Regions from separate parts of the Nicoliella sp. ESL1106 genome, predicted to be linked through region 1. Evidence: a T-box and tRNA genes for the amino acid it is inferred to sense, from the RefSeq annotation. Region 1 holds a T-box; the other holds one or more tRNA genes.

Region 1 (14,808 bases):
GCGCCTCCGTTACTGTTTAGGAGGCGACCGCCCCAGTCAAACTGCCAACCAGACACTGTCTCCCACCACGATCAGTGGTGCGGGTTAGAGTGTTCATACAGCGAGGGTAGTATCCCACCAATGCCTCCATCGAGACTAGCGTCCCGACTTCTATGGCTCCTACCTATCCTGTACAAGCTATACAAACACCCAATATCAAGTTACAGTAAAGCTCCATGGGGTCTTTCCGTCCTGTCGCGGGTAACCTGCTTCTTCACAGGTATCTCAATTTCACCGAGTCTCTCGTTGAGACAGTGCTCAGATCGTTACGCCTTTCGTGCGGGTCGGAACTTACCCGACAAGGAATTTCGCTACCTTAGGACCGTTATAGTTACGGCCGCCGTTTACTGGGGCTTCGTTTCTGGGCTTCGCCGAAGCTAACTCATCCACTTAACCTTCCAGCACCGGGCAGGCGTCAGCCCCTATACTTCATCTTACGATTTTGCAGAAACCTGTGTTTTTGATAAACAGTCGCCTGAGCTTTTTCACTGCGGCTGCACGTAGTGCAGCACCCCTTCTCCCGAAGTTACGGGGTCATTTTGCCGAGTTCCTTAACGAGAGTTCACTCGCTCACCTTAGGATTCTCTCCTCGACTACCTGTGTCGGTTTGCGGTACGGGTAGTTAACTACTAACTAGAAACTTTTCTCGGTAGTGTGACATCAACGACTTCCCTACTAAATTTCGGTCCTCATCACACCTTGTCAACACGGTATTAAGCATTTGACTCAACACCTGACTTAGTGCTTGAACATCCATATCCAACAGGATGCTACGTTTAGCCTCCTACGTCCTTCCATCGGTCAAACATAGTTAACTAGTACAGGAATCTCAACCTGTTATCCATCGCCTACGCCTCTCGGCCTCGGCTTAGGTCCCGACTAACCCTGGGAGGACGAGCCTTCCCCAGGAAACCTTAGTCATTCGGTGGATCAGATTCTCACTGATCTTTCGCTACTCATACCGGCATTCTCACTTCTAAGCGCTCCACCAGTCCTTACGGTCTGGCTTCATTGCCCTTAGAACGCTCTCCTATCACGCAACATAGTTGCGTCCACAATCTCGGTAATATGCTTAGCCCCGGTAAATTTTCGGCGCAGAATCACTCGACTAGTGAGCTATTACGCACTCTTTAAATGGTGGCTGCTTCTGAGCCAACATCCTAGTTGTCTATGCAACTCCACATCCTTTTCCACTCAGCATATATTTAGGGACCTTAATTGGTGGTCTGGGCTGTTCCCCTTTCGACGGTGGATCTTATCACTCATCGTCTGACTCCTGGATATAAATCAATGGCATTCGGAGTTTATCTGAATTTAGTAACCCAAGACGGGCCCCTCACCCAAACAGTGCTCTACCTCCATGATTCTCGACTCCAAGGCTAACCCTAAAGCTATTTCGGAGAGAACCAGCTATCTCCAAGTTCGTTTGGAATTTCACCGCTACCCACACCTCATCCCAGCACTTTTCAACGTACACGGGTTCGGCCCTCCGGTGTGTTTTACCACACTTTCAGCCTGGACATGGGTAGATCACCTGGTTTCGGGTCTATCACAACATACTATGGCGCCCTATTCAGACTCGCTTTCGCTACGGCTCCGACTTTTCATCTTAACCTTGCATGTTATCATAACTCGCCGGTTCATTCTGCAAGAGGCACGCTATCACCCATTAACGGGCTCTAACTGCTTGTAGGCACATGGTTTCAGGAACTATTTCACTCCCCTTCCGGGGTGCTTTTCACCTTTCCCTCACGGTACTGGTTCACTATCGGTCACTAGGGAGTATTTAGCCTTGGGAGATGGTCCTCCCGGATTCCGGCAATGTTTCACGTGTATTGCCGTACTCAGGATCCTGAACTGAGGGAATTAGATTTCGTCTACAGGGCTATCACCTTGTGTCGCAGAACTTCCCAGATCTTTCGACTATCTAATTCTTTGGTAACTCAAATGTTCAGTCCTACAACCCCATCGAGTAAACTCGATGGTTTGGGCTGTTCCCCGTTCGCTCGCCGCTACTGAGGGAATCGAATTTTCTTTCTCTTCCTGTGGGTACTTAGATGTTTCAGTTCCCCACGTCTGCCTTTCAATGAGTATGAATTCGTCATTGAATAATAAACGATTAAATTTATTGGGTTTCCCCATTCGGAAATCTCCGGATCAAAGCTTACGTACAGCTCCCCGAAGCATATCGGCGTTAGTCCCGTCCTTCATCGGCTCCTAGTACCAAGGCATCCACCATGCGCCCTTAATAACTTAACCTATTACCACTTAGTGGTATTTGGTTAATTGAGTAAATACGAATAAAACTAATTTAAAAAACTCAAAATAACGCGGTGTTCTCGGTTGAAATTGTATTTAATACAATTCAATAATTTGGAAAAATTAAAATATTATCTAGTTTTCAAAGAACCAAGTTTGAGAGTAGACCTCTCAAAACTAAACAAAACTATGACTGTGCAAGGTTCCGAATTATTCCTTAGAAAGGAGGTGATCCAGCCGCAGGTTCTCCTACGGCTACCTTGTTACGACTTCACCCTAATCATCAGTCCTACCTTAGGCGGCTAGCTCCTCAAAAGAGGTTACTGCACCGACTTTGGGTATTACTAACTCTCATGGTGTGACGGGCGGTGTGTACAAGACCCGGGAACGTATTCACCGTGGCATGCTGATCCACGATTACTAGTGATTCCAACTTCATGCAGGCGAGTTGCAGCCTGCAATCCGAACTGAGAACGGCTTTAAGAGATTAGCTTGACCTCGCGGTTTTGCGACTCGTTGTACCGTCCATTGTAGCACGTGTGTAGCCCAGGCCATAAGGGGCATGATGATTTGACGTCGTCCCCACCTTCCTCCGGTTTGTCACCGGCAGTCTCACTAGAGTGCCCAACTGAATGCTGGCAACTAATAATAGGGGTTGCGCTCGTTGCGGGACTTAACCCAACATCTCACGACACGAGCTGACGACAACCATGCACCACCTGTCATCCTGTCCCCGAAGGGAACGGCTAATCTCTTAGCTTTGCAGGAGATGTCAAGGCCTGGTAAGGTTCTTCGCGTAGCATCGAATTAAACCACATGCTCCACCACTTGTGCGGGTCCCCGTCAATTCCTTTGAGTTTCAACCTTGCGGTCGTACTCCCCAGGCGGAATGCTTAATGCGTTAGCTGCGGCACTAAAGGGCGGAAACCCTCTAACACCTAGCATTCATCGTTTACGGCATGGACTACCAGGGTATCTAATCCTGTTTGCTACCCATGCTTTCGAGCCTCAGCGTCAGTTACAGACCAGACAGCCGCCTTCGCCACTGGTGTTCTTCCATATATCTACGCATTTCACCGCTACACATGGAGTTCCACTGTCCTCTTCTGCACTCAAGTTTCTCAGTTTCCGATGCACTTCTCCGGTTAAGCCGAAGGCTTTCACATCAGACTTAAAAAACCGCCTGCGCTCGCTTTACGCCCAATAAATCCGGACAACGTTTGCCACCTACGTATTACCGCGGCTGCTGGCACGTAGTTAGCCGTGACTTTCTGGTTAAATACCGTCAAAGCTTGATCATTTCCTATCAAACTTGTTCTTCTTTAACAACAGAGTTTTACGAGCCGAAACCCTTCTTCACTCACGCGGCGTTGCTCCATCAGACTTGCGTCCATTGTGGAAGATTCCCTACTGCTGCCTCCCGTAGGAGTATGGGCCGTGTCTCAGTCCCATTGTGGCCGATTACCCTCTCAGGTCGGCTACGTATCATTGCCTTGGTAGGCCATTACCCCACCAACAAGCTAATACGCCGCAGGTCCATCCTAAAGTGATGCAAACGCATCTTTCAAACAAAAACCATGCGGTTTTTGTTGTTATGCGGTATTAGCACTTGTTTCCAAATGTTATCCCCCGCTTTAGGGCAAGTTACCTACGTGTTACTCACCAGTTCGCCACTCACTTCGATGTTAAGTCAAGTTAATGCAAGCATCAACTATCATTAACGGAAGTTCGTTCGACTTGCATGTATTAGGCACGCCGCCAACGTTCGTCCTGAGCCAGGATCAAACTCTCATCTTATGATGAAAAGCTTAACGTTAGCTCTTCTTAATATTTGTTACTTTTAAAGCGAATTGACTTCGCATAAGTTTTTTGTACTTCATTTAAAATGAAGTTCCTTACACATTTTTTGTCATAATTTTGTTCAGTTTTCAAAGATCTACTTTTGTGCGTCGCTCTTAACGACAACTATTTAATAATATCAAATTGCTAACTGGATGTCAACGATTTTTTAAAATTAATTTTGAACAATTTTTGAAAGTTGTTAGTCGAAATGAATAACGCAAGTAATAATATACCGCGTTCAAACTTTAATGTCAACATAAAAAATAAAATTAATTTGAAATGACTTTGCTAAATAAAAAATGGGCCATGGCTAAATTATTAACCATGGCCCATCAATCAAACTTCTACTTAGTAACTCGTGCTAAGTAGTAACGCTTTTTACCTTTTCTAACAACTACGAATTTACCATCAAAATTATCGTTCGGGTTAATTACTGCTTCAACATCATCAACCTTTTCACCATTAATTCTGATCGCACCATTTTTGACATCTTCCCTAGCTTGTCTTCTTGATGGTTCAATTTTAGTATCATCAACTAACCATTGAATAATATCATTTGGTTCAGAACTAACGTCGACACTTGGCATGTTCTTAAAACCTTGTTCAACTTCACTTACGGTTAAATTCTTGATTCCATTTGTAAATAAAGCTTTGGTGATATTTTCAGCTTCTTCAACTGCCTTTTCACCATGGACGAACTTAGTAACTTCTTCAGCCAATCTTCTTTGGGCTTCGCGTTTCTTAGGTTCTGTTTTCACCTTTTCAGCCAACTCTTCAATCTCTTCATGACTAAGGAACGTAAAGTACTTCAAGTACTTCACAACATCCCGATCATCTTGATTGATCCAGAATTGGTAAAATTCGTATGGAGTTGTCTTTTCAGGATCTAACCAAACTGCTCCACCTGCAGTCTTACCAAACTTAGTTCCATCAGACTTAAGCATCAATGGAATCGTAAGCCCGTATACCTTCGCATCGGCACCTTCCATCTTGTGAATTAGGTCAGTTCCAGAGGTAATGTTACCCCATTGATCAGACCCACCAATTTCAAGTTGTACGTCGTTGTTCTTAAAGAGGTGTAAGAAGTCCATCGATTGTAAAATTTGGTAGGTGAATTCAGTAAATGAAATCCCAGCATCCAAACGACTAGCAACGACTTCCTTATTCAACATCGTATTCACGTTGAATACCTTTCCGTAATCACGAAGAAAGTCTAGTAGCGTGAACTTGGAAAGCCAATCATAGTTATTAACGATCGTAAAACTACCGTCTTGGCCAAATAACTTGGTCATTTGCTTAGTTAAGGCTTCTTCATTATGTTTAACTTGGTCCATCGTTTGTAACTTTCTTTCAGCCTTTTTACCACTAGGATCACCAATTGAGCCGGTTGCCCCACCCACTAAGATCACTGGATGGTGTCCCGCTAATTGAAAACGCTTTAAGATCATGAATGGAATTAAATGCCCAATATGCATACTGTCACCAGTTGGGTCAATTCCAGCGTATAGTCCGATTTTCTTTTCATTAACTAGTTCGTTCAAACCTTCTGCATCCGTTTGTTGATTAATGGCGCCACGCCACTTTAAATCATCGATAATATCCATTTCATTTCCTCCTTAAGATAACAAAAAATCCCCTACAGCTTAATAAGCCATAGGGGACGAAAATAGTTCCGCGGTACCACCCAAGTTATCATTTATAATGATCACTCTAACCATTAATAACGAAATGACCCGGCAAATATGCACGCTCCATAGGTGTAATTTCTCAAATGAATTGCTTAGCTCACAGCCCCGCTAAGTTTCTGAATTCTCAAATTCATTTGATACTAGAACTACTTCTCAGCATTTGTTTAATTACCAATATCATAATAACCAACTGCTGTTTTGTCAATAAACTAATTACTTAATTTTGTCCAATTGAGCTTGGACTGATGGTAATAACTTTTTAAGTGCAGCTGCTTTTGCTTCAGCTTCGACCTTCTTCTTACCAGCAGCAGTAGCTTGTTTAACGACTGCTTCTTTTTCACCAGCATTCATTGAAGGATCTTCCTTTTCAGCTAAAGTGAGTTCTTTTTGAACGTATGCTTGCACTTGTTGCTGTAATGCAGCTTGTTGTTGAGCTTGAGAAGCACCAGATTGCTTTTGTAGTTTAGCTTGTTCTTGCTTCATAATGGTTGGTAATGCCTTGACCTGTTTAGCATTTAGCACTAACCAATCCTTTGGTACGTAGAGTGTGTTGGTCTTATGATAAACAGATGACTTTTGGGCTAATCCATACATAAATCTTTCAAAGCTATTCTTGTATTCCCAACGAACTGTCTTGGTCACTAACTTAGCGTGCTTTAAGTTACTACTTTTCACTACTACGTTAGTAACGTCAGTATCCGGTTTAACCGTCTTCTTAGCACTACCGCTCTTGTATACAATCGCCTTATCCTTACTATTACTTTGGCCAACTGGTTGGTCAACAACTAAATTAAGACTAGGTGATAAGGAAGCAACCTTAGTAGTAGTATCGGTAGAAACCACCTTATGCATCCCATAGTGGTACTTAAAGTTGGCAACTGATAAGAACATTACACCAATCAACAATGCAGTAAAGATAATATTTAAAATCAAATGAAGTGGTTGCTTGCCTACTAATAAATTCCAAGAGATGAAGAATAGGATCGCAACGATCACTAATAGAATAATAATCATTATTGACGACCTCCTTCAACCTTAGCTTCTGGAATACTTTTACCCTTTTTCAGCATGAACGTGAATGCTAACCCGATCAAACCAAAGATAAATGCAACTAAGAAAGCGGAATGATAACCACTCAACACAGCATTTAGCATTTTATCTTTGTATTGTAATGGGTCAACAGTTAGTAAATGATGGGCTGGTTTGGCATTATTAGTAACGTTGGTCAAAACGGAAGTCATTACCGCAGTGGCAATTGAACTAGCGATTTGCCGTAACGTATTATTTGCAGCAGTCCCATGATTCATCATACTAACATCTAACGCATTCATACTATAGGTAGTAATCGTCATCATTGACATTGCGATCCCACAAGAACGGATGGCGTAAATCACTACCACGTACATGATTGGCATATCAGTAGTTAAGAAGAAGAATGGAATCGTTCCAATTGTTAATAGTAAGAAACCACTAATTCCTAAGTAACGAGCCCCATACTTATCAAAAATTCGACCGGTAAATGGACTCAATACCCCAATCATCATTGCTCCGGCTAATAGCGTTAATCCGGAATGAAACGCGTTGTAACCACGAACGATTTGTAAATACAATGGGAGAATCATTTCAAACCCAATCAAAGACATCATTGCAAGGGCTCCAATTATTGAGCCAATTGTAAATTGTTTGGATTTAAATACGTTTAAATTCACCAATGGATTACTAGTCTTGAATTCACGCATAATGAATGCAATCACAAAGATGACTCCAATAACTAACGTGGAGATAACAACGGCGCTACCCCATCCCTTATCACCAACGGATGAAAATGCGTATAGCGCACTCCCAAAACCAATCGTTGATAATAGTAATGAAGGGAAATCGAGCTTCGTCTTGCTAGTTGGTAAGATTGGCTTCATGGCAAATAAACTACCGATAATCACAAATGCCATAATTGGAATGATCATCCCAAAGAGATCACGCCATTGCGCATTCACAATAATCCAACCAGAAACAGTCGGACCAATTGCAGGTGCTAATCCAATTACAACTCCGGATAGCCCCATTGCAGTCCCCCGCTTTTCAGGTGGGAAAATTGATAACATGATTGTTTGTAGCATTGGCATTGAAATTCCAACCCCAACGGCTTGAATTAAACGCCCTGACAATAATGTCGCAAAGTTTGGCGCAGCGAAACACATTACCGTTCCAACTTCAAAGATCACCATTGCTGAAATGTAAAGCCACTTGGTATTAAAACGACTGGATAACCAAGCGGTAACGGGAATCAAAATCCCATTGACCATCAAAAAACCACTGGTCAACCATTGAACTGTGGAAGTATCAATGTTAAACACATCCATTAGCTTTGGATATGCAGTCGCCAATAGCGTTTGGTTCAACACGGTACAAAAAGTACCAATTAAAAGGAACAACACAAGTAGAGTTCTACTATATGGGTTTCCCTTTTGATCTAACGGCTTATCCATTAGAACATTCCTTCTTTCTAATTAATAAATAAAATAGATATCAAATATTACTTTCTTCACTATCTAATTTAGCACTAGCATTTTATTTTGTCAACTAAATTGACAATAGGCTTATATGTTATATAATCATTATATATTATTAAAGTTGATTTTAATTAAGTTAGAAAGGGGAGCTCATTAATCATGGATAGAGAAGACGATACATTTAAAGAAGTCAAAAGCAGAATCTTTAACCTATTCAAACGCGAAGACTTTCTGTTTGGCATCGGTGAAATCGCAAGCTACACTGATATCCCCCAGAGTAAATTACGCTACTGGGAAAAATGTGGGTACATTCGATCCAAAAAGTGTTCTAAAAATCAGAATCGCAAATATTCTTACCACACCCTCATGAAAATCGAACTAATCAAATCATATTTAGAATCAGGTTTCACTCTCAATGCCGCTGCTGATAAAGCCAGTAATTTTACTAATTACAACATCGTCATCGCCCGCATGCTAAAGAACCGCATCAAAGAAATCGGAACTGTTGATGATAAACCCGCGATCAATATGGGATGTTTAAACGACGATCCTTCCAAATCAATTTACTTTGTTGATGATGGAGATGAAATTAAGGCTTATATTAAAAATAATAATTAATTTAAAACTTCCAATTTATTGTTTTCATAATTGGAAGTTTTTTCATTCATAAAATTATGTGATTCCAAGCGATAAGCAATCTAAAATATGGTATGATAAAAAGGATTATGCAATAATAAACTTGTTGCGATAAGCTCGAATTTATATTTGCTTAAATCCCAATGCAAATCTTTCGTCGGGAAGATTACCTTCCCAGTTTTCAAGGAGGAAAACAATTTATGTGGTTCAGTAAAATGATTAGCGATTTTATATTCGGATACCCCGTAATGGTGTCAGTCGTATGGATCGTTGGTTGTATCTTCAAGGAGTGGACACTTCATCATACTCAAGATAACGATTCCGATCGTAAACCGTTGGTTTCAATATTAGTACCTGCTCATAACGAGCATGATACCCTGGAAGAAGCGGTTAAGTCACTTGCTAACTTAACCTATAAAAATTATGAAATTGTATTGATCGATGATAAAAGTTCAGATGATACTTTAGAAATAATGCATCGATTACAGGATCAATACAAATCACAATTTAATATCCAAATCGTTGCCATCCCCGTTAACCAGGGAAAAGCAAATGCTATGAACCAAGGGCTGAAAGCTGCTCGTGGAGAATACCTATTGGGAATTGACTCTGATTCTGTTTTAGATCCAGACTCACTTTCGTACGTTGTTAAAACTTTAAATAATAACCCTAAGGCTGGTGCCGTTGCTGGAAAACCAGTTGTTAGAAATCGAACTACTATTTTGGGCCGCCTTCAATTACTGGAATACATCGGTGTTATCGATATCATTAAGCGTGCAGAATCATTCTTAACTGGTAAGATCACTACCGTTTCAGGAGTTATTGTTGGTTTTAGAAAAACAGCCGTTGAATCGGTTAATGGTTGGAACACGAAGGTCATGACCGAAGATATTGATATTACATGGCGATTATATCGTAACCACTGGGAAGTATTATATAACCCCAATATTATTTGTTGGATTTTAGTTCCAGAAAGCGTTCGAAACCTAATCAAACAAAGACAGCGATGGGCGCGTGGTGGTTTAGAAGTACTCGCTGGTAACCGTGATATGTTGATTCATGGTAGTTTTAGCGAAAAGTTTTTACTATCTGAAACAATCGTAAGTAACACGTGGGCAGTGGTTACAATGCTAAGTACAATTACCTACATCCTTACATTTATTTTGGATCGCAATTTGACCCTTGATGGTAATATTTTACTATTCATGCTAATGGTCAGTTTCACCCAGTTCTTAATCAGTTTTTCTTTCTCAAAGAAAGCAACATTTATGAGTTGGGGGGACTTCTTACTAATCCCTGCTTACATTATGTATTATTGGATCATTAATTTGATTAGTTGTATCTATGCTATGATTTCATTCTTCTTAGACCCAGAACATGTTGGAACATGGCGTAGTCCGGATCGGGGGCGCTAAAATTGGAAAATAAACCACAATATAATTTCGTAATTCGTAAAAAGATCAGTATTAAAAGAAGAATTTGGAATTTTTGTTTATTTGCGGCTCTATGGTCAGCAGTGCTATTTATTTTCTACGTTAACTACGGATTTATCTTTGATTTATACACAGATAATCTAGTTACTTACTACTTACTTCTTAACTTAGACTACGGATTTTACTTTGGGCTACTATATACAATTTTATTTTTTGGAATTGGAACTATTATTTTTAGCTTTTATAGATTAAAAAAAATGCGGAGGAATCTAAAAAATGACACGAAGAACTCGTAAAATTATTGTTTGGATTATTGCAATCCTAATCGTTCTTGGAATGTCATTAACGATTCACAGAACGGTTCAATACGATAAGGGTGAAAACACTAACTATGCATTAAAAGCACAAGCTGCTTCACAAAAAAATGGGATTTTAGTTTTTTGTTATCACCGAATTATTAATGATGATTTAGGGGTTAATGTTGTTAAATCACTATCTGATAACTCACAACTCCATGACTTTGCAGTTACTACAACTGAGTTCAAGAAACAAATGAAGTTTCTTAAAGATCATGGAATTAAGGTCATTAGCGGTCAACAAATGTATGAAATGGTTAGTAATCAAGAACCAATTAAGGGTAAATATGCCGTCCTAACCTTCGACGATATTGACCGTTCAACCATTGAAAATGCAATGCCAGTAATGGAAAAATATAACTTCCCGTTTACCACTTTCATTGTTACCGGAAATACAGGTCGTTATCGTGAAGGATCTAAGTTCGCTACTTGGAAAAATATTTTAAAAGCCAAGAAAAAAGCCGGTAACTTACAAAGTCTAGAATTGCATACTAACAATATGCACTACCTAACCCGTGGATTAATCCCAATTATTCAAAGACCGGACGAATATAATCACTTCAAACGTGACTTTATCACTAGTCAACGAATTATGCATGAAAAAACGGGACAATTCGGAACTTCATTTGCCTATCCTTATGGTGGTGGAACCGATAAAACAACTAATTTCTTAAACTCTCAAAATCTCCAATGGATCGCTACATTGAATACTGGAATTGTAAACGACAAGACTAATTTAATGTACACCCCAAGAATGATCATTAATAATGATTCTTGGCCAAGTATTCAAAAATGGTTCTCAACCAAATAAAATAAAAGGTGCGCTAGATTAAATTCTAGCACACCTTTTTATTTGCTCTTAAGAGCGTTTAATCAACCTTTTAATACCATAACCAATTAAACCGATCCAGCCAATGATTGAAACCCAAATAAGGCCTCTAAACCAACCAGCACTTTGGTATTGAATCGTTAAATGATTAACTCCTGGTTTTCCATTTACAGTAATCGCACCGATTGAATCGGTCTTAACGGTTTTTAATTGTTTCCCATTTAATTTTATGATTGAGTGGGCATATTTAACAACCGCTAACTTATGGGGTTGAGTATGATTACTCTTATTTGTCCATTTAACAGTCATTATACCGTTTTTAACCTGATAATCATGATTTATATTCGGCTTGATAATTGATTTACGATACTTGATATATGGACTAAATTTTTGATATTCAAATACTGAAATTTTTTGCTTCACTGGCATATAATCTGGGGTTGCCTTAATTACCAACTGCAAAATTCTTTGCGGATCATCAGAACGCAATGCTGAACGTAATCTATTCGGATCGGACGTTCTAATAATCGTTTTACGAGTACTAATGATTACTTTGTGTGAATTAAAGTAACGACTCTTACTTAAAACATGACTAAAGTCCTTATACATCACAAGTAGCATTAGTAAAATCGTTATGCCCCCAATTACATAACGAGACCAATTGATGCTTTTATCAGAAAGCAGGATTCCAATCGCCAAATATAATAAAACGTACGGGATCACTAAAAACCGAATCGGATTTTGAATCACGGAGTCCACCGCTGGGATTAGCTTAGATAGCAATGTCCACGGGAAAAGGAAGGTCGGAATCCATAGAAAAAATGTTCCATTCAGAATAATAACCCGAGTAGTTAAATCAATGTGCTTCCATCTAATAATTAGGTATAAGATTGCAATTACAAATAAGAACAGCGTACTGTACTGAAGCCTAGTGGTGCCGTTGGGGGCAAACAAAGAATCAGATGCTAAATGTAAATCTGGCAGCACGGGCAACAAATGATTGGAAGAAAATAGTTCTAACATCCCACCCCAAACGTTGAATGACAACAATAACGTTAGGCCAATTGATTTAAAAAGTGATTGCCACATTTGTTTACGATCATCTGTGATAACCAACCCTGTCACAAAAAATGGAATTAACGCTAATGCACAAATCGCACTAGTAATGTTATGAATTTCGAGCAATAAAGTCATCGAAAGGGCCAATTTAATCCAAGCAATCCGTCTGGTGCGAATCATTTCAGTTCCACATAGCATTATTAATGGAACAAAAGCCGCTCCCCATGCGGTAAATTGTTGCCCATTGATCCAATACAAGATGGGGGTCGAAAACATATAACATCCAGCAATTACTAGCGCCCATAACTGCTGAACGTTGTTTTTAATTGATAAATGGTACATTAAACAGCCACTGATAATGAATAATAACGCTGAACTTATTAGCTGATAATTAACCCAGTTTTTGCTAATAAGTAGCAAAAAACCGTTAAAATATGCAAATAATGGTCCATAGACGGCGTTAACCACCCTACCAGACTGGCCAAATCCGAAAAATGATTGAAAATAGCTATAGCTACCAGTTTTAATTTGCATCATTGCATCATAGAATCGATTCATATGAAAAAGTGAGTCGATTCCTACATAAGCGGCATTAGTGTACCATTGTGGAAACATTGCTAATAATGAAATAACCAAAATGACTCCGTATGGCCACGTAGTTCGCCAATTAATTTTGTTATTAAGTGATTTCATGATCAACTTCCCTATCAAAATTTGTATAAAAAATAAGGCAATTGATTTAGACATAGTAAATCAATTACCTTAATTATAATAAATTAGTCGTCTAATTTAGTCTTGTTAGTAACTTTAAGTTTGTCGTCAAAGTCATAAACAACTGGTTCACCAGTCTTCATTTCTAAGTCCATGATGTCATCATCGCTGATTCTTTCAATGTACTTGCTTAATGCACGAAGTGAGTTACCGTGAGCAGCAATAATTACATTCTTACCGTCTAATAACTTAGGTGCAATTTGATCTTCCCATAAAGGCATAACTCTTTCAAGCGTAACCTTGAGGTTTTCACCTGCAGGAATCAAGTTTGGATCTAAGTCAGCGTAACGACGGTCCTTCTTTGCAGAGTATGGAGAGTCATCTGGAAGAAGTGGAGGAAGAGTGTCATATGAACGACGCCAAATGTGAACTTGTTCGTCTCCATATTGTTCAGCAGTTTCCTTCTTGTTTAATCCTTGTAACTTACCATAGTGACGTTCGTTCAAACGCCAAGTCTTAGTTTCAGGAATCCATAGTTGGTCTGATTCTTCTAAAGCAAAGTGTAAAGTCTTAATCGCACGGGTCAAAACTGAAGTAAATGCATAGTCAAATTCTAGACCGTGTTCCTTCAATAATTTACCAGCGTTCTTAGCTTCTTCAACACCCTTGTCACTTAAATCAACGTCAACCCAACCAGTAAATTGGTTAGAAAGGTTCCATTGACTTTGTCCATGACGAATTAATACTAATTTTGCCATAAGTTCCAAACCTCTTTCTATTTTATAATTAAAGAATTCATAACAATGATACACCATCTATCATTATTTTTCAGTAGATTTAGATTTTTTTATGATTTTTACTTCATCATTGGGATGATTGTCGACCCGTTGCACATTTAATATATGGAGAATAAAAGTAAAAATTGGAACAGACACAATCAATCCCCAGCCACCAAAAATTTTTTCACCAACAATCAAAACAACAAAGGTATAAAAAATTGGTAGCTTAGTTCTCGATGACATAAACTTTGGGTTTAATACGTATGCTTCAATTCCATGAACCACTATAATTGTAATGATCATATAAATCACATCGTAAATGCCGCCAGTAGAGTAACAAACTAATGATAATGGAATAAATGAAATAATTACCCCAGCCACTGGAATTAAACTAAGGAAAAACACTAATAATGCTAGTATCAATAGTTGTGGTAACCCCATTACTGCCATCACAATGGTCGTTAAAATGGTATTGCAAATCGCAATAAATAACTGTGCTTCTAAAACAACACCAAACGTCTTAACGAAAATTTGAGCATAGTAATAAATATCTTGGAATAACCAACCGATATTACTCGTCAAAAATTTCTTGGAAAAGGTAGCCATTCGATCACTTTCCAGTGTAAAAAAGAAACTCAATATTAAAGAAATAAAAACTGAAACACTG
Region 2 (14,808 bases), 360 kb from region 1:
GCCATCAATTCTACTTGCATACATAGTTGCTGGAATTGCCTGTTTCTTTTTAATGCGTTCACTAGGGGAACTATTGATGTCCAATCCTGATAGTACCTCATATATTGATTTTATTGCTAAATACTTGGGTCCTAAATGGGGATTCATTACTGGATGGACCTATTGGGTCTCATGGATTGCAATTGCGATGGCGGAAGTCACTGCCGCTGGTCTGTATATGAAATTCTGGTTTCCGTGGATGCCACAATGGCTACCCGCGTTGGTAATTTTGATTATTTTATTCTTATTAAATTCGATTACCGTATCTGCTTTTGGTGAAACTGAATTTTGGTTTGCAATCGTTAAGGTGGTGGCAATTATTTCTCTGATTGTTGTTGGAGTCGTATTACTTTTGATTCATTACCAAACTTCAGTGGGAGCAGTTAGCATTGGTAATTTAACCCATGGTAAGTTCTTTGCCAACGGGGCAGCGGGCTTCTTTCTTTCTTTTCAAATGGTGATCTTTAGTTTTGTGGGAATTGAAATAATTGGGATGACCGCTTCTGAAACGAAGAATCCAGAGCGGGTCATTCCAAAGAGTATTAATTCGGTACCAGTTAGAATCCTGCTCTTTTACATTGGATCATTAATGGCTTTGATGGTGATTTATCCTTGGAACGATATTAGTCAAAATGCCAGTCCGTTCGTCCAAGTATTTGAAAACATTGGAATTACTTCTGCGGCTGCGATCATTAACTTCGTGGTTTTAACCGCCGCTGCTTCGGCATGTAACAGTGCGGTCTTTACCACTGGGCGGATGCTTTATTCGTTGACTGGCAACGAATCAAATCGGTTCAGTAAAAAGATGCATCGACTTTCTAAGAAAAAGGTCCCGAGCAACGCCATTTTAGCTTCGACTTTAATCATTGCGATTGCCGTAATCTTGAACATGGTGATTCCAGAAGGAGTCTTTACGTTCATCGCCAGTGTGGCAACGACTTGTTTCATCTTTATTTGGGGCTCGATCGTAGTTACCCATATTAAGTACAGAAAGCAAGTCAAAGCTGATAATCAAGAGGATAAACTAAAATTTAAGACCCCTTGGTTCCCGTTATCCGACTATTTTGTAATTGCATTCTTAGGAATGGTCGCAGTTGTGTTACTATTTAAATTTGATACTTTAATTGCGTTGGTTGGTTCGATTATTTGGTTGATCGTAATTTACATGGTTTACGTGATCGGTACCAAAAGAAATAAATAATTTTGCAAAGCTACTTTCAATTTGGAAAGTAGTTTTTTTGTAGCTTCTTTTTGAAAAAACCGAAAACGATGTAATATAATGTTAAATATGAGGGTGATTGAGATGAATTATTTTACAGCAGATACGCATTTTTTTCATAAGGATATTTTAGGTTTTAATGACTTTGCACCACGGCCGTTCAAAGATGTTTTTGAAATGAATCAAACCATTATTCAAAACTGGAATGAACGCGTCAAGCCAACCGATACCGTTTATCATCTAGGTGACATTGCCCTATATTTTATTAAGCCCATAAAAGAAGCCTATCGACAGATTTTTGAAGTGCTTAAACAATTAAACGGTAATTTAATTTTGATCAAGGGTAATCATGATAGTCGTGATTTTTTTAAGTACTTAGATAAACATAATTTTATTGTGAATGGAAAACCTAAGTTTCAATTCCATGACGTAGGCGTAATCATTAAGTTCAATCATCGGCAATACTATATGACTCATTACCCAATGATGTTAGGAATTGTTCATCAAATCATTAATTTACATGGGCATATTCATCATTACGCAGTTCCAATTAAGGAGAACATTAACGTCGGCATTGATAGTCCAGAATTGGATTACCTGGCAAAGCGCCCCCCATTTGGCGCCCCATTATCTGAAGCAGAAATCGAAACGATAATTGAGCAAAAGGCAATTGATTTTGCAAAAAGACATTAGAAGGGATGATTTCGTTGACAGAAAAAATAGCAATTCTGCATACCAATGATATGCATTCACATTTTGAAAATTGGCCAAAGATTAGACGTTACATCAATAACCAGCGTAATAAATTAGAGGCTGATGGTTATCAGGTGTTAGTTTTTGACGTTGGAGATGCTTTTGATCGGGCCCACCCACTAACGGAAGCGACTAACGGTCAAGCCAACATCCATCTAATGAACGAAGTTAAATATGATGCCGTTACGATTGGTAATAACGAGGGGCTCACGAATACACATTCTCAAATGAATCATCTTTATGATGATGCGAATTTTGACGTTGTGTTGGGCAATTTAAAGGATTTAAAGACTGGCGAACAACCGAAATGGGCTAAACCCGTCAAGCAAATCGTAACGAAGCAGGGGACGCGAGTATTGATTATGGGGTTCACAGCTCCATACATATTGACCTATCCGCTAGTGGGGTGGCAGCCTATTAATGAGCAAGTGGCCATTCAAAAAATGCTTGAACAATATAAGGGCCAATATGATGTCTTGTTTATGTTATCGCATCTAGGGATTGGAAATGATCGCTCCAATGCAGTTAAGTATCCTCAATTTGATGTTATTTTCGGTTCACATACGCATCACTTATTAGTAAATGGTGAATTGGATAATGATACCCTCCTTACTGGTTGTGAAAAGTGGGGTCATTATGTTGGAACGGTAAAACTAGAAATTGGCGATGATCATAAAGTCATAAGTAAATCGGCTTCCGTTGTAAAAACAGCTGATTTACCGACACTGGCTAGTGATCAAGCCAAAATTGATGGATATGAACTAAAGGGCGAGCAACTCTTGGCGAACCGCAAAGTAGCAGCAATTGACCATCAGATGAAGATGGACTGGGTTCATGGTGGAGAATTCAGTCAAATTGGGCTCGCTGCAATGAAACACAAGGCAGGCACTAAGGCGGCAATTATCAATGCGGGTTTATTTTTGACCGATTTACCAGCGGGGGTAGTTGATAAAAATCAAATTCATAAATTGCTGCCCCATTCTATGCATGTAATGAAAACGACGTTAAGTGGCTATAACTTATGGCGCTTGATGAGGGAAGTTGAAAAAAATAAACGCTTTTTAAGTCGTTTTCCGCAAAAGGGAATGGGCTTTCGAGGTGATATTTTTGGTAAAATAGAGTTATCAGGGATTGAATATGATGCTGAAAATGATATTGTAAAATTTGATGGGACAGTGGTAAAAAATGAAGAACGCTACTCGATCGCATTGTTGGACCACTATTTATTTATTCCATTTTTTCCAACTGTATCAATTGCGGGTGAGAATCACATGTATTATGATCAACCATTACGGGATGTCTTCAGTGATTATTTAGCAACTCAATATCCACTGAATAAAAATTAGAGCGGAGGAGTATCTTGGACCGAAACAAAATTGAAGAACTATTTGAAGAAAGTCGAACCAGTCGAAAACCATTGGCAGAAATTAGCCAAACGAATGATACGGATTTATTGATTAATGGCTATCATTATCAATTAGTTACGAATAAGGGCGAAGCGTTCGATATTGAAGAATTAAGGCTTGCTTACAATACCTTTTTTAGTAAGTATGATTATATTTTGGGTGATATTGGATATGGTCAACTACGTTTAACGGGTTTTTATTCTGATGATCGAAATGTTAATCCGACTAATAAGATTAGTGCAGTAAGCGATTTTTTAGTTGAATATTGTAATTTTGGTGCTCCATATTTTATTTTACACAATCAAGAAGTAAAGAGAGTAAAACCAACTAAACGGAGGGGTAATCGTAATAGTCGCTCAACCAATAGCAATCGAGGCCGCAGTCGGAGGACAAGTGCTAAGCATGCTTTTATTGAGGAGAAAGTGACTAAAAGAAAGCCGCCGTTGGAAAAACGAAAGTCAATGATCGTTTCTGAATCAAAGGAAAAGGGCAAACGACATTTCAAAATTAGACAGAAGCAAAAGTAAAGGAGAATCAATTTAATTTATGAAACGTTATAAGGGATACTTTATTGATTTAGACGGGACCATTTATGCTGGTAAAAAAAGGATTCCAGCGGCTAAGCGTTTTATTGAGCGGCTTCAGGCAGCAGGAATTCCGTTTTTATTTGTTACTAATAATACGACCAAGTTACCTAGGGATGTGGTCGCAAATTTATCAGAAAACCACGATATTCATGTTGATGAATCAAATGTATATACAGCTGGGCTAGCGACTGCTGATTTTATGAATGATGATGCAGATGCTACTCATCGTAAGGCATATGTAATTGGGGAAACAGGTTTGGTAGATGCACTTGAAGCCCGCAATTTTGAAATTACTAGTGATGATCCTGATTATGTAGTAGTTGGATTAGATACTGAGGTCACTTATGAAAAATTTTGTGTAGCGACCCTTGCGATTCAACATGGGGCTAAGTTCATTGGAACCAATCCAGATACTAATATCCCAAATGAACGCGGAATGTTGCCAGGTGCTGGATCATTAGTAGACTTAGTTCGTTATGCAACTCAAACTGTTCCCACTTTAATCGGAAAGCCTAAGGCAATCATTTTAGAAAATGCTTTAAAAATTATTGGCTTAAAAAAAGAAGAAGTGGTGATGGTTGGTGATAACTATATGACTGATATTTCGGCTGGAATCAACTTCGGAATTGATACTTTATTAGTATATACAGGAGTATCAACTAGAGAACAGATTGCTCAAAAGGATATTAAGCCAACTTGGCAAATTAATTCTTTGGATGATTGGAAATTAACTAATGATTAGCAATTGGCGAGATTATCTTTTTTGCCTATTATTAGAGCTTTTTTGTTTAAGTTTAGCAATTTTTTTAGTCGTTAATTTAACACCGCTTTACTGGATTGATATTCATTTAATGAATTTAGAACGGTCAACTGGAATCAAAGCGAATTTTATTATGGGTGATTATTTAAGAATCATAAACTATATTCAAAATCCTTTTTATCAACACTTAAAATTTCATCATTTTGCCTCAACTGCTAATGGAATCAAGCATTTTAGTGATGTTAAACATTTAATTATTTTCAACAATCTTTTTATGGTTGTTTCAGGGTTGTTTACTTTGAGGGGAATAATAAAATTATCATTGTTAAAGCAGCGATGGAGAATGATGGTACCGATTAAGGTGTTAATGATTACGTTATTAGCATTGGTAACGGTTGTATTAGTTAATTTTGATAAGTGGTTTATCCTTTTTCACAAATTGGTTTTTAGAAACCAAGATTGGATTTTTAATCCCGATTACGATCCCATTATTAATGCACTGCCAATTGGTTTTTTCGTTCAATCATTTTTGCTATTAATTATTTTCATCGCCGTTTTAAATTGCTTATTGTATTATCTTGGTAAACGCGATCTAAAATAAAAAAACCACCGTTACGGTGGTTTTTATTTACTAATTTTTTCTTTGATTAGCCCGATGATCGCTGGCATTAATGAAATCAAAATAATTCCTAAAATAACTGCTGAAAAATGTTCTTTGATAAAAGGAATATTACCGAAGAAGTATCCAGCACCGCAACATATTAATACCCAGGTGAAACATGCAGGAATGTTGTGGATAGCGAATCGTTTGTAATTCATTTTACTGCTAGCAGCAACGAATGGGATTAATGTCCGAATGATCGGCATAAATCTAGCTAAAAAGATTGCTGCAGAACCGTGCTTTTTAAAAAAGTAGTTTGTTTTTTCGATCTGTTCTGGTTTAATTACTTTTTGCACCCATTTGTTATTTAGCATTTTTGTTCCTACTTTCGAACCAATTAAGAAATTAATTGAATCTCCAGCGATTGATGCAATTAAAAATAATCCAATAAAAATCCAAATATTTAAAGAATAACTAGCATTTGCAGATAGTGCTGCAGCAGCAAATAATAATGAATCCCCCGGTAAAAACGGTAGGATGACTGCACCAGTTTCAATTAATATGACTAGAAATAAAATTAAATAAGTCCAGTTTCCAAAGTTGTTAACAATATTGATAATATGTTTATCAATGTTTAGTGTGAAATCGATTAATTGTCCCAAAAGACTCGCTCCTCATAAATTTTAGTAATTACATTCTAGCAGAAAAGGTAATAGCCGATTCGCTTTTGCAATCTAATTTATAAAAAAATAAAAGATAGCATTTGATTTTATCTGCAAAACCATGGATAATATTTAGTGTTTGATTAATTAATTTTGAACAAGTAGGAGGATTAAAATGACTGAATACCCACAATTAGAAACGAATAAAGCAAATGGGTTATATGCTACTATCGAAACCAGCAAGGGAAACATTAAAATTCAACTATTTCCTGATGAAGCCCCTAATACTGTAAAAAATTTTGTTGAATTAGCTAATGCTAATTATTATGATCATTGTAGCTTTCATAGGGTGATTAATGATTTTATGATTCAAACTGGCGATCCAACCGGAACGGGTAATGGTGGTGAAAGTATTTGGCATCAACCATTTGAAGATGAATTTTCTGATCAACTCTATAATATTCGTGGTGCAGTATCGATGGCTAATGCTGGTCCGAATACAAATGGAAGTCAATTCTTTATTGTTCAAAGTAAGAAAATCAATGCTGAAATATTAAATCAACTTGAAGACGCTAATTTTCCAAAACCAATTATTGATGCTTATAAGAAGAATGGTGGGACCCCGTGGTTAGATTTTAGACACACTGTTTTTGGCCAAGTGGTTAGTGGAATGAACGTTGTTGACAAGATAGCTAATGTTAAGGTTGATTCAGCTGACAAACCATTGCAAGATGTTTTAATTGATCAAATTAAAATTTCTAAATAAAAAGGGTTGACTTAAACTGTTAATCTTGTTAAGATATTTTTTGTTGTCATAAAGACATCGATTGATTTATAAAATAAATTCAAAAGATGTTGACATTAATCAACACTTTGTGATAACATTTAATAGTTAGTTTCAAATCATAAAAGAAGCTGACTGAAGTAGATCTTTGAAAACTGAACAAAATTATGACAAAAAATGTGTAAGGAACTTCATTTTAAATGAAGTACAAAAAACTTATGCGAAGTCAATTCGCTTTAAAAAGTAACAAAATTAAGAAGAGCTAACGTTAAGCTTTTCATCATAAGATGAGAGTTTGATCCTGGCTCAGGACGAACGTTGGCGGCGTGCCTAATACATGCAAGTCGAACGAACTTCCGTTAATGATAGTTGATGCTTGCATTAACTTGACTTAACATCGAAGTGAGTGGCGAACTGGTGAGTAACACGTAGGTAACTTGCCCTAAAGCGGGGGATAACATTTGGAAACAAGTGCTAATACCGCATAACAACAAAAACCGCATGGTTTTTGTTTGAAAGATGCGTTTGCATCACTTTAGGATGGACCTGCGGCGTATTAGCTTGTTGGTGGGGTAATGGCCTACCAAGGCAATGATACGTAGCCGACCTGAGAGGGTAATCGGCCACAATGGGACTGAGACACGGCCCATACTCCTACGGGAGGCAGCAGTAGGGAATCTTCCACAATGGACGCAAGTCTGATGGAGCAACGCCGCGTGAGTGAAGAAGGGTTTCGGCTCGTAAAACTCTGTTGTTAAAGAAGAACAAGTTTGATAGGAAATGATCAAGCTTTGACGGTATTTAACCAGAAAGTCACGGCTAACTACGTGCCAGCAGCCGCGGTAATACGTAGGTGGCAAACGTTGTCCGGATTTATTGGGCGTAAAGCGAGCGCAGGCGGTTTTTTAAGTCTGATGTGAAAGCCTTCGGCTTAACCGGAGAAGTGCATCGGAAACTGAAAAACTTGAGTGCAGAAGAGGACAGTGGAACTCCATGTGTAGCGGTGAAATGCGTAGATATATGGAAGAACACCAGTGGCGAAGGCGGCTGTCTGGTCTGTAACTGACGCTGAGGCTCGAAAGCATGGGTAGCAAACAGGATTAGATACCCTGGTAGTCCATGCCGTAAACGATGAATGCTAGGTGTTAGAGGGTTTCCGCCCTTTAGTGCCGCAGCTAACGCATTAAGCATTCCGCCTGGGGAGTACGACCGCAAGGTTGAAACTCAAAGGAATTGACGGGGACCCGCACAAGTGGTGGAGCATGTGGTTTAATTCGATGCTACGCGAAGAACCTTACCAGGCCTTGACATCTCCTGCAAAGCTAAGAGATTAGCCGTTCCCTTCGGGGACAGGATGACAGGTGGTGCATGGTTGTCGTCAGCTCGTGTCGTGAGATGTTGGGTTAAGTCCCGCAACGAGCGCAACCCCTATTATTAGTTGCCAGCATTCAGTTGGGCACTCTAGTGAGACTGCCGGTGACAAACCGGAGGAAGGTGGGGACGACGTCAAATCATCATGCCCCTTATGGCCTGGGCTACACACGTGCTACAATGGACGGTACAACGAGTTGCGAAACCGCGAGGTCAAGCTAATCTCTTAAAGCCGTTCTCAGTTCGGATTGCAGGCTGCAACTCGCCTGCATGAAGTTGGAATCACTAGTAATCGTGGATCAGCATGCCACGGTGAATACGTTCCCGGGTCTTGTACACACCGCCCGTCACACCATGAGAGTTAGTAATACCCAAAGTCGGTGCAGTAACCTCTTTTGAGGAGCTAGCCGCCTAAGGTAGGACTGATGATTAGGGTGAAGTCGTAACAAGGTAGCCGTAGGAGAACCTGCGGCTGGATCACCTCCTTTCTAAGGAATAATTCGGAACCTTACACAGTCATAGTTTTGTTTAGTTTTGAGAGGTCTACTCTCAAACTTGGTTCTTTGAAAACTAGATAATATTTTAATTTTTCCAAATTATTGAATTGTATTAAATACAATTTCAACCGAGAACACCGCGTTATTTTGAGTTTTTTAAATTAGTTTTATTCGTATTTACTCAATTAACCAAATACCACTACGTGGTAATAGGTTAAGTTATTAAGGGCGCATGGTGGATGCCTTGGTACTAGGAGCCGATGAAGGACGGGACTAACGCCGATATGCTTCGGGGAGCTGTACGTAAGCTTTGATCCGGAGATTTCCGAATGGGGAAACCCAATAAATTTAATCGTTTATTATTCAATGACGAATTCATACTCATTGAAAGGCAGACGTGGGGAACTGAAACATCTAAGTACCCACAGGAAGAGAAAGAAAATTCGATTCCCTCAGTAGCGGCGAGCGAACGGGGAACAGCCCAAACCATCGAGTTTACTCGGTGGGGTTGTAGGACTGAACATTTGAGTTACCAAAGAATTAGATAGTCGAAAGATCTGGGAAGTTCTGCGACACAAGGTGATAGCCCTGTAGACGAAATCTAATTCCCTCAGTTCAGGATCCTGAGTACGGCAATACACGTGAAACATTGCCGGAATCCGGGAGGACCATCTCCCAAGGCTAAATACTCCCTAGTGACCGATAGTGAACCAGTACCGTGAGGGAAAGGTGAAAAGCACCCCGGAAGGGGAGTGAAATAGTTCCTGAAACCATGTGCCTACAAGCAGTTAGAGCCCGTTAATGGGTGATAGCGTGCCTCTTGCAGAATGAACCGGCGAGTTATGATAACATGCAAGGTTAAGATGAAAAGTCGGAGCCGTAGCGAAAGCGAGTCTGAATAGGGCGCCATAGTATGTTGTGATAGACCCGAAACCAGGTGATCTACCCATGTCCAGGCTGAAAGTGTGGTAAAACACACCGGAGGGCCGAACCCGTGTACGTTGAAAAGTGCTGGGATGAGGTGTGGGTAGCGGTGAAATTCCAAACGAACTTGGAGATAGCTGGTTCTCTCCGAAATAGCTTTAGGGTTAGCCTTGGAGTCGAGAATCATGGAGGTAGAGCACTGTTTGGGTGAGGGGCCCGTCTTGGGTTACTAAATTCAGATAAACTCCGAATGCCATTGATTTATATCCAGGAGTCAGACGATGAGTGATAAGATCCACCGTCGAAAGGGGAACAGCCCAGACCACCAATTAAGGTCCCTAAATATATGCTGAGTGGAAAAGGATGTGGAGTTGCATAGACAACTAGGATGTTGGCTCAGAAGCAGCCACCATTTAAAGAGTGCGTAATAGCTCACTAGTCGAGTGATCCTGCGCCGAAAATTTACCGGGGCTAAGCATATTACCGAGATTGTGGACGCAACTTATGTTGCGTGATAGGAGAGCGTTCTAAGGGCAATGAAGCCAGACCGTAAGGACTGGTGGAGCGCTTAGAAGTGAGAATGCCGGTATGAGTAGCGAAAGATCAGTGAGAATCTGATCCACCGAATGACTAAGGTTTCCTGGGGAAGGCTCGTCCTCCCAGGGTTAGTCGGGACCTAAGCCGAGGCCGAGAGGCGTAGGCGATGGATAACAGGTTGAGATTCCTGTACTAGTTAACTATGTTTGACCGATGGAAGGACGTAGGAGGCTAAACGTAGCATCCTGTTGGATATGGATGTTCAAGCACTAAGTCAGGTATTGAGTCAAATGCTTAATACCGTGTTGACAAGGTGTGATGAGGACCGAAATTTAGTAGGGAAGTCGTTGATGTCACACTACCGAGAAAAGTTTCTAGTTAGTAGTTAACTACCCGTACCGCAAACCGACACAGGTAGTCGAGGAGAGAATCCTAAGGTGAGCGAGTGAACTCTCGTTAAGGAACTCGGCAAAATGACCCCGTAACTTCGGGAGAAGGGGTGCTGCACTATGTGCAGCCGCAGTGAAAAAGCTCAGGCGACTGTTTATCAAAAACACAGGTTTCTGCAAAATCGTAAGATGAAGTATAGGGGCTGACGCCTGCCCGGTGCTGGAAGGTTAAGTGGATGAGTTAGCTTCGGCGAAGCCCAGAAACGAAGCCCCAGTAAACGGCGGCCGTAACTATAACGGTCCTAAGGTAGCGAAATTCCTTGTCGGGTAAGTTCCGACCCGCACGAAAGGCGTAACGATCTGAGCACTGTCTCAACGAGAGACTCGGTGAAATTGAGATACCTGTGAAGAAGCAGGTTACCCGCGACAGGACGGAAAGACCCCATGGAGCTTTACTGTAACTTGATATTGGGTGTTTGTATAGCTTGTACAGGATAGGTAGGAGCCATAGAAGTCGGGACGCTAGTCTCGATGGAGGCATTGGTGGGATACTACCCTCGCTGTATGAACACTCTAACCCGCACCACTGATCGTGGTGGGAGACAGTGTCTGGTTGGCAGTTTGACTGGGGCGGTCGCCTCCTAAACAGTAACGGAGGCGCCCAAAGGTTCCCTCAGAATGGTTGGAAATCATTCGACGAGTGTAAAGGCAGAAGGGAGCTTGACTGCGAGACATACAGGTCGAGCAGGGACGAAAGTCGGGCTTAGTGATCCGGTGGTACCGTATGGAAGGGCCATCGCTCAACGGATAAAAGCTACCCTGGGGATAACAGGCTTATCTCCCCCAAGAGTTCACATCGACGGGGAGGTTTGGCACCTCGATGTCGGCTCATCGCATCCTGGGGCTGTAGTTGGTCCCAAGGGTTGGGCTGTTCGCCCATTAAAGCGGTACGCGAGCTGGGTTCAGAACGTCGTGAGACAGTTCGGTCCCTATCCGTCGCGGGCGTAGGAAATTTGAGAGGAGCTGCTCTTAGTACGAGAGGACCGGAGTGGACATACCGCTGGTGTACCAGTTGTGCCGCCAGGCGCATCGCTGGGTAGCTATGTATGGATGAGATAAACGCTGAAAGCATCTAAGTGTGAAACCCACCTCGAGATGAGATTTCCCATTCCTTTATGGAAGTAAGACCCCTGAAAGATGATCAGGTAGATAGGCTGGAAGTGGAAGTGCAGTGATGCATGGAGCGGACCAGTACTAATTGGTCGAGGACTTAACCAAGTAAGGTTGTTCTCACGGAAGAATAAAATATTATCTAGTTTTGAGAGAACGAAGTTCTCACAGATAAATAGTGTGGTGATGATGGCCAGAAGGATACACCTGTTCCCATGTCGAACACAGAAGTTAAGCTTTTGAACGCCAAAAGTAGTTGGGGGATCGCCCCCTGCAAGGATAGGACGTTGCCACGCAATTATTCCGGCATAGCTCAGTTGGTAGAGCACCTGACTGTTAATCAGGTTGTCGACGGTTCGAGCCCGCCTGCCGGAGTTCTTGGAGAGTTGTCCGAGAGGCCGAAGGAGCATCATTGGAAATGATGTAAACGGGTTAAAGCCTGTTTCGAGGGTTCGAATCCCTCACTCTCCATACTATGTTGTATGACCCGTTGGTCAAGTGGTTAAGACACTGCCCTTTCACGGCAGTAACATGGGTTCGAATCCCGTACGGGTCATTAGTAATTAATTTTACTAATGATATAAAATTGCAAAAAAATGGTCCGTTGGTCCAGTTGGTTATGACGCCGCCCTGTCACGGCGGAGATCACGAGTTCGAGTCTCGTACGGACCGTTTTTTGATTAATTCAAAAATTAAATATTTACCCTAGCAATTTTTTTGGCTCGGTAGCTCAGTTGGTAGAGCAACGGATTGAAGCTCCGTGTGTCGGCAGTTCGATTCTGTCCCGCGCCATTTACGGAGGGGTAGCGAAGTCTGGCTAAACGCGGCGGACTGTAAATCCGCTCCTTCGGGTTCGGTGGTTCGAATCCACTCCCCTCCATAATTTAGGGATATAGTTCAAGGGCAGAATACCGGTCTCCAAAACCGTTGATGTGGGTTCGATTCCTACTATCCCTGTTTAATGCTATGGCGGTATTGGTGAAGTGGTTAACACATCGGTTTGTGGATCCGACACGCGTGGGTTCGATTCCCACATACCGCCCTTAATTCAAACTAAATAGTTTGATTATTAGGCTTTATCCCATGGTGATAACTTTCTTTAATAGTTTGAAATGGCGGTATAGCCAAGTGGTAAGGCAGAGGTCTGCAAAACCTTTATCACCGGTTCAAATCCGGTTACCGCCTTTGTTTTATATTTTTTGCCGGAGTGGCGGAATTGGCAGACGCGCTGGACTCAAAATCCAGTGACCGTTTAGGTCGTGTGGGTTCGAACCCCACCTCCGGTATCTTAAAAAAGATTCTCATATTTACTATGAGAATCTTTTTTTGTGCTTTTGATTAATTTTTGAACAATTGAATCATACCATTCTTTTAATTCGATTACTTTTATGATACTCTTATATAGTTATGAGTCTATTCCCGATAGGATTCACATTCAGTGAAGCTGCCTTGTAACCAAAATAATTAGGGGGAATTAATATATTATGAGAGAAAGACATTTATTTACTTCAGAATCTGTTTCTGAAGGCCATCCAGATAAAATTGCTGATCAGATTAGTGATGCAATTTTAGATGCACTACTTGCAAAGGATCCAAATGCACGGGTTGCTTGTGAAACTTCAGTCACAACTGGATTAGTGCTTGTATTTGGTGAAATTTCTACGACTGCATATGTAAATATTCAGAAAGTAGTTAGAGATACAATTAGAAGAATTGGTTATACTAACAGTTCTTTAGGCTTTGATGCTGATACTTGTGCTGTAATGGTTGCAATTGATGAACAATCACCAGATATTGCACAAGGGGTTGATGATGCTCTTGAAAGCCGTGAAGGATCAGACGACGATATTTTAAATAAAATTGGTGCTGGTGATCAAGGAATTATGTTTGGGTATGCGATTGACGAAACTCCTGAATTAATGCCACTTCCAATTTCACTTAGCCATAAATTGATGCGCAAAACTGCAGAAGTTAGAAAAAATGGTACCATTTCTTATTTAAGACCTGATGCTAAGGCTGAAGTTACGGTCGAATATGATGACAACGATAAACCATTTAGAGTTGATACAGTTGTTATTAGTACTCAACACAGTCCAGAGGCTAATTTAGATCAAATTAGGGAAGATATTATAAATAAAGTCATTAAAGTAGTTATCCCTAATGATTTACTCGATGATAAAACCAAGTATTTCATTAATCCAACTGGTCGTTTCGTAATTGGTGGTCCACAGGGTGATGCTGGTTTAACTGGTCGAAAGATTATTGTTGATACCTATGGTGGGGCTGCTCATCATGGTGGAGGAGCTTTTTCAGGTAAGGATGCTACTAAGGTAGACCGTTCTGCTAGTTATGCTGCAAGATACATTGCTAAAAATATCGTTGCAGCAGGGCTTGCTCATAAAGTTGAAATTCAACTTGCTTATGCCATTGGGGTTGCAGAACCTGTTTCGATTTCAATTGATACTTATGACACGAGTGAATTTTCAGAGGAAGCTTTAACGACAGCTGTTCGAAAGGTATTTGATTTGAGACCTGCTGGAATTATTAAAATGCTTGATCTTCAAAGACCAATTTATGAACCAACTGCTGCTTATGGACACTTTGGTAGAACTGATGTTGATCTACCATGGGAACACACAGATAAAGTTGATGAATTAAAATCATTATTTAATAAATAATTAAATAAAAAGCCCACCTATATTAACGGGTGGGCTTTTTATTATTTAAGATAGGTGGAAATATGAATAACGAACAAAATAGTGAAAAGAATACCTTAATTATTACAATTGCGTTATTTGTTGGAACTTTTTTAAGCTCGATCGAAGGAACAATTGTGTCAACAGCAATGCCAACGATCGTTGGAGAACTACATGGAGTTTCACTAATGAATTGGGTCTTTTCTATTTATTTATTAACCAGTTCAGTTGCAACCCCCATTTATGGGAAATTATCTGATCAACTTGGCAGAAAAAGAGTTTTAATTACTGGATTGAGTGTCTTTATTGCTGGTTCATTATTATCTGGATTAGCTACTAGTATGCAAACGTTGATTATTTGGCGTGCAATTCAAGGAATTGGTGCGGGCGTGATTTTACCCATTTCATATGCA

The links. The T-box of region 1 lies ahead of tyrS (tyrosine--tRNA ligase). A T-box ahead of a tRNA ligase gene usually reads a tRNA of that ligase, here a tRNA-Tyr.
Region 2: it has a tRNA-Tyr gene. The T-box ahead of tyrS (tyrosine--tRNA ligase) is inferred to sense a tRNA for this amino acid. The anticodon was not compared.

Annotation. Positions count from the first base shown of each region.
Region 1 is NZ_CP196340.1:57,356-72,163, forward strand. It holds rRNA gene ACSVI6_RS00265 (23S ribosomal RNA) at 1-2,298, opposite strand, end outside; rRNA gene ACSVI6_RS00270 (16S ribosomal RNA) at 2,520-4,095, opposite strand; gene tyrS (tyrosine--tRNA ligase) at 4,485-5,744, opposite strand; T-box leader at 5,794-5,992, opposite strand; gene ACSVI6_RS00280 (DUF4811 domain-containing protein) at 6,042-6,842, opposite strand; gene ACSVI6_RS00285 (MDR family MFS transporter) at 6,842-8,314, opposite strand; gene ACSVI6_RS00290 (MerR family transcriptional regulator) at 8,498-8,956, shown strand; gene ACSVI6_RS00295 (glycosyltransferase) at 9,175-10,389, shown strand; gene ACSVI6_RS00300 (polysaccharide deacetylase family protein) at 10,684-11,574, shown strand; gene ACSVI6_RS00305 (hypothetical protein) at 11,623-13,344, opposite strand; gene ACSVI6_RS00310 (2,3-diphosphoglycerate-dependent phosphoglycerate mutase) at 13,428-14,120, opposite strand; gene ACSVI6_RS00315 (AI-2E family transporter) at 14,184-14,808, opposite strand, start outside.
Region 2 is NZ_CP196340.1:1,248,030-1,262,837, reverse strand. It holds gene ACSVI6_RS05430 (amino acid permease) at 1-1,240, shown strand, start outside; gene ACSVI6_RS05425 (metallophosphatase) at 1,343-1,951, shown strand; gene ACSVI6_RS05420 (bifunctional metallophosphatase/5'-nucleotidase) at 1,966-3,357, shown strand; gene ACSVI6_RS05415 (YutD family protein) at 3,372-3,944, shown strand; gene ACSVI6_RS05410 (TIGR01457 family HAD-type hydrolase) at 3,964-4,746, shown strand; gene ACSVI6_RS05405 (TIGR01906 family membrane protein) at 4,739-5,365, shown strand; gene ACSVI6_RS05400 (VTT domain-containing protein) at 5,389-6,027, opposite strand; gene ACSVI6_RS05395 (peptidylprolyl isomerase) at 6,203-6,793, shown strand; rRNA gene ACSVI6_RS05390 (16S ribosomal RNA) at 7,095-8,670, shown strand; rRNA gene ACSVI6_RS05385 (23S ribosomal RNA) at 8,892-11,807, shown strand; rRNA gene rrf (5S ribosomal RNA) at 11,879-11,995, shown strand; tRNA gene ACSVI6_RS05375 (tRNA-Asn) at 12,002-12,074, shown strand; tRNA gene ACSVI6_RS05370 (tRNA-Ser) at 12,080-12,170, shown strand; tRNA gene ACSVI6_RS05365 (tRNA-Glu) at 12,184-12,255, shown strand; tRNA gene ACSVI6_RS05360 (tRNA-Asp) at 12,298-12,371, shown strand; tRNA gene ACSVI6_RS05355 (tRNA-Phe) at 12,419-12,491, shown strand; tRNA gene ACSVI6_RS05350 (tRNA-Tyr) at 12,497-12,579, shown strand; tRNA gene ACSVI6_RS05345 (tRNA-Trp) at 12,586-12,656, shown strand; tRNA gene ACSVI6_RS05340 (tRNA-His) at 12,669-12,741, shown strand; tRNA gene ACSVI6_RS05335 (tRNA-Cys) at 12,814-12,884, shown strand; tRNA gene ACSVI6_RS05330 (tRNA-Leu) at 12,901-12,985, shown strand; SMK box riboswitch at 13,100-13,181, shown strand; gene metK (methionine adenosyltransferase) at 13,184-14,377, shown strand; gene ACSVI6_RS05320 (MDR family MFS transporter) at 14,440-14,808, shown strand, end outside.